DNA from 3 places in the Cobetia sp. Ld8 genome. Region 2 is predicted to be linked to each of the others. Evidence: predicted binding sites of a transcription regulator. Region 2 holds the regulator's gene; each other region holds the start of a gene.
The links. Region 2 encodes sigma-54, which starts transcription at its own class of promoters, with help from an activator protein. Its sites were predicted from a motif close to TGGCACNNNNNTTGCTNT; they were not measured.

Region 1 (3,279 bases), on a different contig from region 2:
CTTAGAAATCCGAATGAGCTCTTAGATTGGTGTCCATGGATACTGGGCAATATCAGTCTATTATCTATGGCGGATACAGATGCAAAGGATTCAATCCTTCAATCTTTTCATCTTCCTCACCACTGTCGGCTGACTCATCCCTGTCCTCTTCGCTATTGCATAGGTACTGGGCAATTCCGCAGCCATCTCACGTAGCCATTGTGCTTCAATACGTGCCAGGCCTTCCTTGAGGGTTTCGTTGGGGCCGAGTTTGGGTACTGTCATGGCTACCGCCCCCTCAGCGGCAGGCTCTGAGAGAGAATTGGAACTATAAGAGTTATCGGCAGTGGTAAAACTATCATTAACGCCTATTCCATTAGATTTTGCATTACTGAAGCCAAATGAATTGCCTAGTCCATTAGCGTTATTCGTGGAACAAGTGTTGAGCAGTGTTTTCACTGAGTCGCTGTCGATGACATCACTGGGGGCGCTGAGCCAGGCGCGTTCCAGCCAGTTTTCCAGTTCGCGGATATTGCCGAGCCAGTCCTGGCGCATGAGGATGGGCCATAACGAGGCGTCGAGGAGTTTGCGGCGACCGTGGCGTTGATTGAGGCGGGAGAGGTGTTGCTCGATCAGGGCGGGAATGTCTTCGTGGCGTTCGCGCAGCGGCGGCAGGCTGACGGGGAGCACATTGATGCGGTAGTAGAGGTCGAGGCGGAACTGGCCCTGCTCCACGCGGGCAGCGAGGTCTTGATTGGTGGCGACGACCAGGCGGAAGTCGGCGCGGCGGGTGGTGGTGTCGCCCAGGCGGGTGATCATCCCGTCCTGAATCACCTTGAGCAGCTTGGTCTGGGTGGCCAGCGGCAGCTCACCGATTTCATCGAGGAACAGGGTGCCGCCTTCGGCCTGCTCCATCAGGCCCGCCTTGCCACGGTTGCCCGCGCCGGTGAAGGCACCGGCCTGATAGCCGAACATCTCGGACTCGAACAGGCTCTCGGGGATGGCGCCGCAGTTCACCTCGATGAAGGGGCCGTCGGCGCGTTGGCTCCAGCGGTGCAGCTGATGGGCGAAGGCCGTCTTGCCGACCCCGGATTCGCCCAGCATCAATACCGTGGCGTTGGTGGGCGCGACCCGCTTGAGCAGCAACGCTATCTCGCGCATCACGGGGCTTCTGACTTGCAGCTCGCCCAGCTCCAGCGCGGCGTCTTCGCACTCGGCCTGCTCGCGCGCTGATTGTTCACGTTGCCGCTGTTCAGCCTGGCTCTGTGCATATTGCTCCGTGGCCTGGACTGATTGCCCTGCCCCCGCCGTTGCCCGATCGCCCTCTGCCTGACTGACGCCACTCAGCTCGCCACCGCGTGAGTTACGGCGCAGGTGATCACTGAAGCGCTGCTGGAGCACCGCGTACTCCTGCTGCAGCAGCTGGATATCGGTGAGATCCATCGAACGGCTGACCACGCACTCGAGCTTGCCCGCGACGAACACCGGATGCGCCTGCGCCACCACCCGCCGCCCGGTGGCGGTGAGCTGCATCATCTGCAGCGTGCGCCCCGTACGCAGCACCTCCAGGCTGATGGAGGGCTTGAGCACGCCGCTGGCTTCCAGCTCATGCACGTTGGCGGCACACAACTCCTCGCGGGTCATGCCATAGACCGCCGCGGCGCCGGGGCTGACATCCATCACCTGGCCATCCGCATTGACCACGAAGTAGTGATCGTGAGCGGTGTCGATGATGGTCTTGAGAATCTGACGGTCGAGCTCTGACATGGCGGGCACCTCATGGTCGCGCCTGTGAATCGGGCGGGGCTTTCCAGCAGGTCTTTCTAGCAGGTCTTTCTAGCAGGTCTTTCTAGCAGTTCTTTCCAGCGCTTCTTTCTATCAGTACTTTCCAGCAGGTCTTTCCTGCTGGTCTTTCTCGCACTGCGCTTGAAGACACTCTCGATGATGCCCGAATGTGATCCACAAATGAATCAGCGATCCATTTTTGAATCATTATCAGTGCACGAGTGATCCATAAATGAATCACTTAGCGACCACGCTCAAATAAAAATCAATAAAATCAATGGACTAAAAATTGGCATGGTTACTGCAATGCTGGGGTATGCGCCAAGGAAGATCGCCGGCCTTCATGACACCGTCCGGCCGAGCGATCAGGCGAAAAATCACAATACCCCGCTCGCCGTCACGTCAGCGCGAGCGACTCAAGACCCTGGAGAGACAGATGAGCGAGTTCAATCAGCCGCTGGGCGGCAACGACATGCCACGTTTCGGCGGCCCGGCCACCATGATGCGTCTGCCGGCTCAGGAAACCGCGGAAGGCCTGGACGCCGCCTTCATCGGCATTCCGCTGGACATCGGTACCTCCAACCGTCCGGGCGCACGTCTCGGCCCGCGTCAGATCCGTGATGAATCGCGCATGCTGCGCCCCTACAACATGGCCACCCGCGCCGCGCCCTTCGACAGCCTGCAGGTGGCGGACATCGGCGATGTGCCGATCAACACCTTCCACCTGCCCAAGAGCATGGACATCATCGAGCAGTTCTACGATGAGGTGCTGCGCCACGACTGCGTGCCGCTGACGCTGGGCGGCGATCACACCGTCACCCTGCCGGTGCTGCGCGCCATCGCCAAGAAGCACGGTCCGGTCGGCCTGATCCACATCGATGCCCACGCCGACGTCAACGACCACATGTTCGGCGAGCCCATCGCCCACGGCACACCGATTCGTCGCGCCCAGGAAGAAGGCCTGCTCGACAGCAATCGCGTGGTGCAGATCGGCCTGCGTGGCACCGGCTACTCCGCCGATGATTTCGACTGGTGCCGCCAGCAGGGCTTCCGTGTCGAGACCGCCGAGATGTGCTGGTTCAAGTCACTCGCCCCGCTGATGGCCGAAGTGCGCGACATGATGGGCGACCGCCCGGTGTACATCACCTTCGACATCGATGGCCTGGACCCCTCCGTCGCCCCCGGCACCGGCACCGTGGAAGCCGGCGGTCTGACCATGCCGCAGGGCATGGAAATCGTGCGCGGCGCGCGTGGCCTCAACATCGTCGGCGGTGACCTGATGGAAGTCTCCCCGCCCTACGACACCAGCGGCAACACCGCGCTGATGGGCGCGACCCTGCTCTACGAGATGCTCTGCGTACTGCCGGGCGTGCAACAGCGCGACTGAGCCACGAACGACCCACGAATGACCCGCTGTCCTGCTGCACCCGCGCCGGGGGCCCGTCCCGCCCTCGGCGCACACAGAATCACCCGGCACGATACGGCATGATGCATCACACAATGCTCGGCTAGAGC
Region 2 (3,279 bases):
CCCGGGGACACCGTACAGCGTGCGCTCGGGGGGAAGGATCTGATCAAGTGTCATGGCTGAAGGTCAACGGGTCCCGGTGCCCTGAGAGCGAGCCTGGGACTTTTCCTTGTGTTTGACCAGCTGGCGATCCAGCTTGTCGGCGAGCGCGTCGATGGCAGCGTACATGTTGGGGTCTTCTGCCAGGGCGTGGAGGTCAGCGCCTGCCGCGTGCAAGGTGCAGGCAGCCTGCTGGCGCTCCTTCTCGATCGACAGTGTCACCTGAACATTGGTGATGTTGTCGTAATGCCGTTCGAGGCGAGCGAGCTTCTCGTTGACGTAATCGCGGAGAGGATCGGTAAGTTCCACATGATGCCCGGTGATATTCACTTGCATGGACACGCTCCTTTATCCAGCGGGTTGCCATTCAATTGTAACCCTTTTTGACTACGAGCAAACCCTGATCGGACGCTCTGCAACAGGCTTGACGGCCACCGTCTGGCGATGTTTTCGCACCCTTGCCAGTGGCGTCAGATGTCGTGAGCGTCTGTACCGACAATGCCCAAGCTTTGCGCAAAGATCAACGCTGCGCTGCATCGTGGCTCAGTGCTTGTCTTCAACTCAGTGAGGGGTAACGGAGTGGACTTCAAGGGCACGTCTGGTGGGTGGTGCGTGAAAGACGCGCAAGAAGGCGGGTTTTCGTCGCCAATCCCTGCATGTACGTCGCCTTTCAGGCGCTTCGATTGCGTGGAGCAAGCGACGTTCCGGGAGGTTCTTCGGGTGTCATCCAGGTGCAATACGCGCAAAAGTGACTTTAAAAACATGCGATTGACGGTAAATGACGCTGCCGGAACGGCGGTTTTTTACCATCATTCTGCGCGCTGTCATGGGCCATGACGGGCAATTGGCGAGCGGTTGACGGCATGACAGAGCGCGCGACAGGCATAACGCTACCCGCGAAGTCAGAGGCTGATGAGCGGAAAATCCAACGCTTGAGGTTGGCGACGGCTGCCATTGTGGAGGTGAGAGCTGGGCATGGCAGCCGCAGGTGATGCGTCAGGCCAGACGCTTGCGCTCGCTGGAGGAGGGGATGCCCATCGCTTCGCGATACTTGGCCACGGTACGGCGTGCGACCTCGATGCCATCGCTGGCGAGCAGATCGACCAGCCGTGAGTCGGAGAGAGGCTTGCGGGCCGGCTCTTCCGCGATCAGCTTGCGGATGCGGGCACGAATGGCGGTGCTTGAGTGGGCGTCGCCACTGCCGCTGCCACCAACCTGGCTCGAGAAGAAGAACTTGAGCTCGAAGACGCCGCGCGGGGTGTGGATGTACTTCTGGGTCGTGACCCGCGAGATGGTCGATTCGTGCATCTCGACCACTTCGGCGATGTTGGCCAGAATCAGCGGCTTCATGCCTTCCTCGCCTTGCTCGAGGAAGTCGATCTGGCGTGCCATGATCTCGCGGCCGACCTTGAGCAGGGTGTCATTGCGTGATGACAGGCTCTTCATCAGCCAGCGCGCTTCCTGCAGGTTGTCCTTTAGGAAGGTGTTGTCGGCGGACTTGTCGGCACGCTTGATCAGCGCGGCGTATTCCGGCTGGATGCGCAGCTTGGGCAGCGCTTCCGGGTTGAGCTCGACCTGCCAGCCATGGCGGGTATGGCGCACCAGCAGATCAGGGATCACGTAATCGCTGGCGGGCTCGCCCCAGGCGGATGCCGGACGCGGGTCGAGCGCGCGTACCAGGCGGATGACGTGGTCCAGCTCGTCATCGTCAAGGCTCAGGCGCCGCTTGAGCAGCTTGCGGTCATCGTTGCCCAGTGCCTCGAGGAATTGACGTACCAAGCGGCGCGCCTGCGCCAGCAGCGGCAGATCATCCGGCAGCAGCGCCAGTTGCAGCAGCAGGCATTCGCGCAGATCACGAGCGAAGACGCCAGTCGGGTCGAACTGCTGCAGACGCAGCAATACCTGCTCGAGCTCGGAGGCCTTCAGGCCGGGCAGGCCCTGGCCACGCAGGCCATCGACCAGCTCATCGAGTGACAGGCTCAGATAGCCGGCACCGTCGACGGCATCGATCAAGCTCTCCGCCATCTGGCGTTCACGGCCATCGAGGTCGGTCATCGCCAGCTGCCAGCGCAGGTGGTCCTGCAGGCTCTCGACACTGGTATTGCGATCGAAGTCCGGCCCTTCTTCGCTCCCGCTGCCACTGCCGGAGCTGGTCAGGCTACCGGCGTGGTCCTGGTAGAGGTCCGACCAGTCACTGTCGAGGGGGTATTCCTCGGGAATCTCGCTCGAGGAGTCGGCAGTGGAGATCTCGCTTGAATCCTGTGTCTCGACGACATCCAGCGACTCGTAGTCCTCGTCGAGCTCCAACATGGGGTTGGACTCGAGGGCTTGCTGAATCTCCTGACGCAGGTCGAGCGTCGACAGCTGCAGCAGCTGGATCGCTTGCTGGAGCTGCGGCGTCATGGTCAGCGAGGTGCCGAGGCGGAGTTGCAGGGTGGGTTTCATGGAGTCAGTCAATTCACGGCAAAGGAACGTGCTTACTACGCTATACCGTGACTCGGGGCACTGACAAGTGGTTGCCGTGAATATTCAAGCAACTTGCATGCCATGTTTCCACCAAGGTGGTATGGACGTCATGCATGCGTCTGATGTCAGACATGAAAAAGCCGCTACGCGATAAAATCACGCAGCGGCTTTTGAAGCTTTCGCCTCGCGAGGACTCAGCGCAGCCGCTGACCCTAGAGCGTGAACTCGTGGCCCAGGTAGACGTCGCGCACCTGCTGGTTGGCCAGGATGGAGTCCGCGTCACCGTGGGCGATGATCTGGCCATCGCCGACGATATAGGCGGTGTCACAGATATCGAGCGTCTCGCGCACGTTGTGGTCGGTGATCAGCACGCCGATGCCACGATCGCGCAGTTGGCGCACGATGCTCTTGATCTCGCCCACCGAGATGGGGTCGACGCCGGCGAAGGGCTCATCGAGCAGCACGAAGTCCGGCTCGGTGGCCAGTGCACGGGCGATCTCGACCCGACGACGCTCACCACCGGACAGGCTCATGCCGGCGCTGGCGCGGATGTGCGTGATGCTGAATTCCTCGAGCAACTCTTCAAGGCGTGCCTTGCGGCCATTGCGATCCAGGTCCTTGCGGGTCTCCAGAATCGCCATGATGTTATCGGCCACCGACAGCTTGCGGAAGATCGACGCTTCCTGCGGCAGATAGCCGATGCCGGCGCGTGCACGCTGATGCATGGCGGCAGCGGAGAGGTCCTTGTCATCGATGGAGACGTTGCCGGCATCGGCG
Region 3 (3,279 bases), on a different contig from region 2:
CTGCAGAGGTTGAGGCAGCCATTCGCTAGCCACGCCATCTGACGGAGTGCCTTCCCGGTGAAGGCAAGCCCCGGACGATGACGACAGCAGGGCCATACCGACAGGTGTGGCCCTGTTTTTCGTTGTGGCCCTGTTTCGTTCCATCTCTTTGCTCTGATCCTTTGCTCTGATCCTTTGCTCTGCCCCTGATCCTTTTCCCTGAGGTCGGCCATGCTGATGACAGATATGCAGGGCGCGGTGGTAGCCTTGCGTGACAGTCAATGCACTCAGGCATCTTGTCGAAGGCCCCAAATGCTGGCATCAACGCGGTAAGCTTTGTAACTTGTTAGCCTTGTCTTCAGGCAGCAGGATCGCCTGCCGATAGACCCAACCCGCTGGAGCTGCCTGCGGCTTCTGGCCTCCCATGACTCTCTTCAGGAATCTTCGGATGTGGCCCTTCGTATCCTCCCTGCGCGTCGCGAACCCCGCGACTGACTCGCGTGCACTGCCAGCAGCGCGCCCCGAGCCACTGCAGTGCCTGCTGCTGGCAGCGACGCTGATGCTGTCCAGCCTGTCGTTCGATCTACAGGCGGCCCAGGTCTATCGTCACGTCGATGCCAACGGCAACGTGGTCTTCAGTGATCAGCCTGCGGGCGGCAGCAAGGTGCAGCTGACGCCGCTCAGCGTGGTGCCGTCGACGGAATCCCTGCCGCCGCGGCGCAGCACGCCGTCGCGCGTGAGTTCTACCTCATCCAGCGAGAGCACCCGCACCCGGGCGCCTGCGGTGGATGTGGCCTTCCGTGGCTATACCACCTTCACCATCCAGAGCCCGTCCAACGAGGAGACGCTGCAGACCGGGCAGGCAGGCAATCTGGCGGTGCGCCTGGGAATCGAGCCCAAGCTGCGCCCGGAAGACAAGGTGCGCGTGACCGTGGACGGTGCGCCGTCTCAATCCGCCATGCACAGCACCGTCTTCATGGTGCCGGCGCTGGAGCGTGGCAAGCATGTCATCCAGGCGGAGCTGCTGGATTCCACCGGCCGCGTACGCCAGACCAGTGAGCCGAAGGTGGTCTATGTGCAGCGCGCCAGCGTCAATCTGCCTCGCAACCCCAACAACCCTGCCAATGCTGGCGGTGGCTAGCAGCGTCTGGGCGGCCTGCTTTCTTCGCGCGTTTCTCCTTCGCTGACAGGCCGCCTTCGGGCGGCTTTTTCGTGTCCGGGCCAGTCGATGTCGGGCCGCCTGGCGGTGAAGTGAGGCAACGCGGATTCGAGCGCGATTTTTCGCCTGCACCATTTTGGTGCCAATATGAGAGGCCAGAAATGGTTGCACAGCATCGGACGCCGTGTTCTCGGTGCCTGCACCAGACTGGCGCGGTTATTGCAGAACAGGGAGACGTACTGCAGATGGCGAACAAACCCATGCATCAACGACTGCTCGAACACCTGAACACTGCCGTGGTGGTGCTGGACTCACAGCTGCAGATGGTCTGGATGAATCCCGCCGCGGAGACGCTGCTGGCGGTGAGTCTGGTGCGTGTGAAGGGCAGTACGCCCGACAACATGACCGGGCTGGATGACACCCTGATCAATGTGCTGCGCAAGGCGCTGGAAGAACAGCACCCCTACACCCAGCGTGAGGCCGAGATCATCAACGCGGCCAATGAAGCGCTGACGGTGGATTTCACCGCGACGCCCATCAGCGCCAATGAACTGCTGGTCGAGATAGAACCGCGTGATCGCCTGATGCAGATCTCGCGCGAAGAAGCGCTGATCGCCCGTCAGGAGGCAGTCAAGGTGCTGACGCGTGGTCTCGCGCATGAAGTCAAGAATCCGCTCGGTGGCATTCGTGGCGCCGCCCAGCTGCTCGAACGTGACCTGCCCGAACCGCAGATGGTGGAGTTCACGCGCATCATCATCGAGGAGGTGGACCGCCTGCGTGATCTGGTCGATCGCATGCTCGGGCCGAACCGGCCGCCGCTGCAGGCGCCGGTCAATGTCCACGCGGTGACCGAGCGGGTGCGGGCCTTGCTGCAGGCGGAAGGCAGTGCCATCACCTTGAGCGCCGACTACGACCCGAGCCTGCCGGAGGTGATCGGCGACGAAGGCCAGCTGATCCAGGCGGTGCTCAACATCGCGCGCAATGCCACCCAGGCCCTCAATGAGCAGCCACAGCCCGATTCACCGCAGCCTGACGCCGCCCCTTACGAGATCACGCTGCGGACCCGCGCTCGCCGGCAGTTCACGCTGGGCCATGAGCGCCACCGGCTGGTCTGCGAGCTGGCGATCATCGACAACGGCCCCGGCATTCCGGAGAGCCTGCGCGAGACGCTGTTCTACCCGATGGTCTCGGGGCGCGCCGAAGGCTCAGGGCTCGGGCTGTCGATCGCCCAGGGCATCCTGCACCAGCATCAGGGGCTGATCGAGTGTGACTCGCGCCCCGGCCATACCGAATTCCGTTTACTCATTCCGCTAGCCGGCACTTCTGGAGATCACACATGAGCGAGACTGCCCGCGTCTGTATCGTCGATGACGACCGTGCCATTCGCTGGGTGCTGGAGCGCGCTCTGGCACAACCCGACCTCGAGGTGGAAACCTTCGAGCGTGCCGACCAGGCCGAAGCCAGCATCATGCGTCAGTGCCCGGATGTCCTGATCACCGATATCCGCATGCCCGGAACCGATGGTTTGGACCTGATGGCGCGCGTGCGCGAGAAGTACCCGGACCTGCCCGTCATCGTGATGACGGCGCATTCCGACCTCGACAGCGCCGTGGCCTCCTATCAGGGCGGCGCCTTCGAATACCTGCCCAAGCCGTTCGATGTCGATGAAGCGCTGGCATTGGTACGGCGCGCCGTGGCGCATGCCCGTGAATCCAAGGCGCCCGCCACCGTGCCGGAAGGGCTGACCAAGGAAATCATCGGCGAAGCGCCGGCGATGCAGGAAGTCTTTCGCGCCATCGGCCGCCTGTCACAGTCGCATATCACCGTCTTGATCAACGGCGAGTCCGGTACCGGCAAGGAGCGCGTGGCCCAGGCGCTGCATCAGCACTCGCCGCGCGCCGCCAAGCCGTTCATCGCACTCAACATGGCGGCGATTCCCAAGGACCTGATGGAATCGGAGCTGTTCGGCCATGAGAAGGGCGCCTTCACCGGCGCCACGGCGCTGCGCCGCGGGCGCTTCGAGCAGGCCGATGGCGGCACGCTGTTCCTCGATGAGATCGGTGACATGCCCGCCGAGACCCAGACCCGCCTGCTGCGCGTGCTGGCCGATGGCGAGTTCTATCGTGTCGGTGGCATCACGC

Region 1: the regulator sigma-54 is predicted to act here: its motif matches at 2,055-2,072, upstream of speB (agmatinase).
Region 3: the regulator sigma-54 is predicted to act here: its motif matches at 1,347-1,364, upstream of glnL (nitrogen regulation protein NR(II)).

The regions. Positions count from the first base shown of each region.
Region 1 is NZ_JBISHF010000007.1:602,873-606,151, reverse strand. Features, by position in the region: gene ACJJV2_RS07415 (sigma-54 interaction domain-containing protein) at 91-1,746, opposite strand; gene speB (agmatinase) at 2,201-3,151, shown strand.
Region 2 is NZ_JBISHF010000008.1:640,608-643,886, reverse strand. Features, by position in the region: gene ACJJV2_RS13725 (PTS sugar transporter subunit IIA) at 1-54, opposite strand, end outside; gene hpf (ribosome hibernation-promoting factor, HPF/YfiA family) at 64-372, opposite strand; gene ACJJV2_RS13715 (RNA polymerase factor sigma-54) at 1,033-2,481, opposite strand; gene lptB (LPS export ABC transporter ATP-binding protein) at 2,715-3,279, opposite strand, start outside.
Region 3 is NZ_JBISHF010000009.1:327,246-330,524, forward strand. Features, by position in the region: gene ACJJV2_RS17645 (DUF4124 domain-containing protein) at 428-1,120, shown strand; gene glnL (nitrogen regulation protein NR(II)) at 1,384-2,478, shown strand; gene ntrC (nitrogen regulation protein NR(I)) at 2,475-3,279, shown strand, end outside.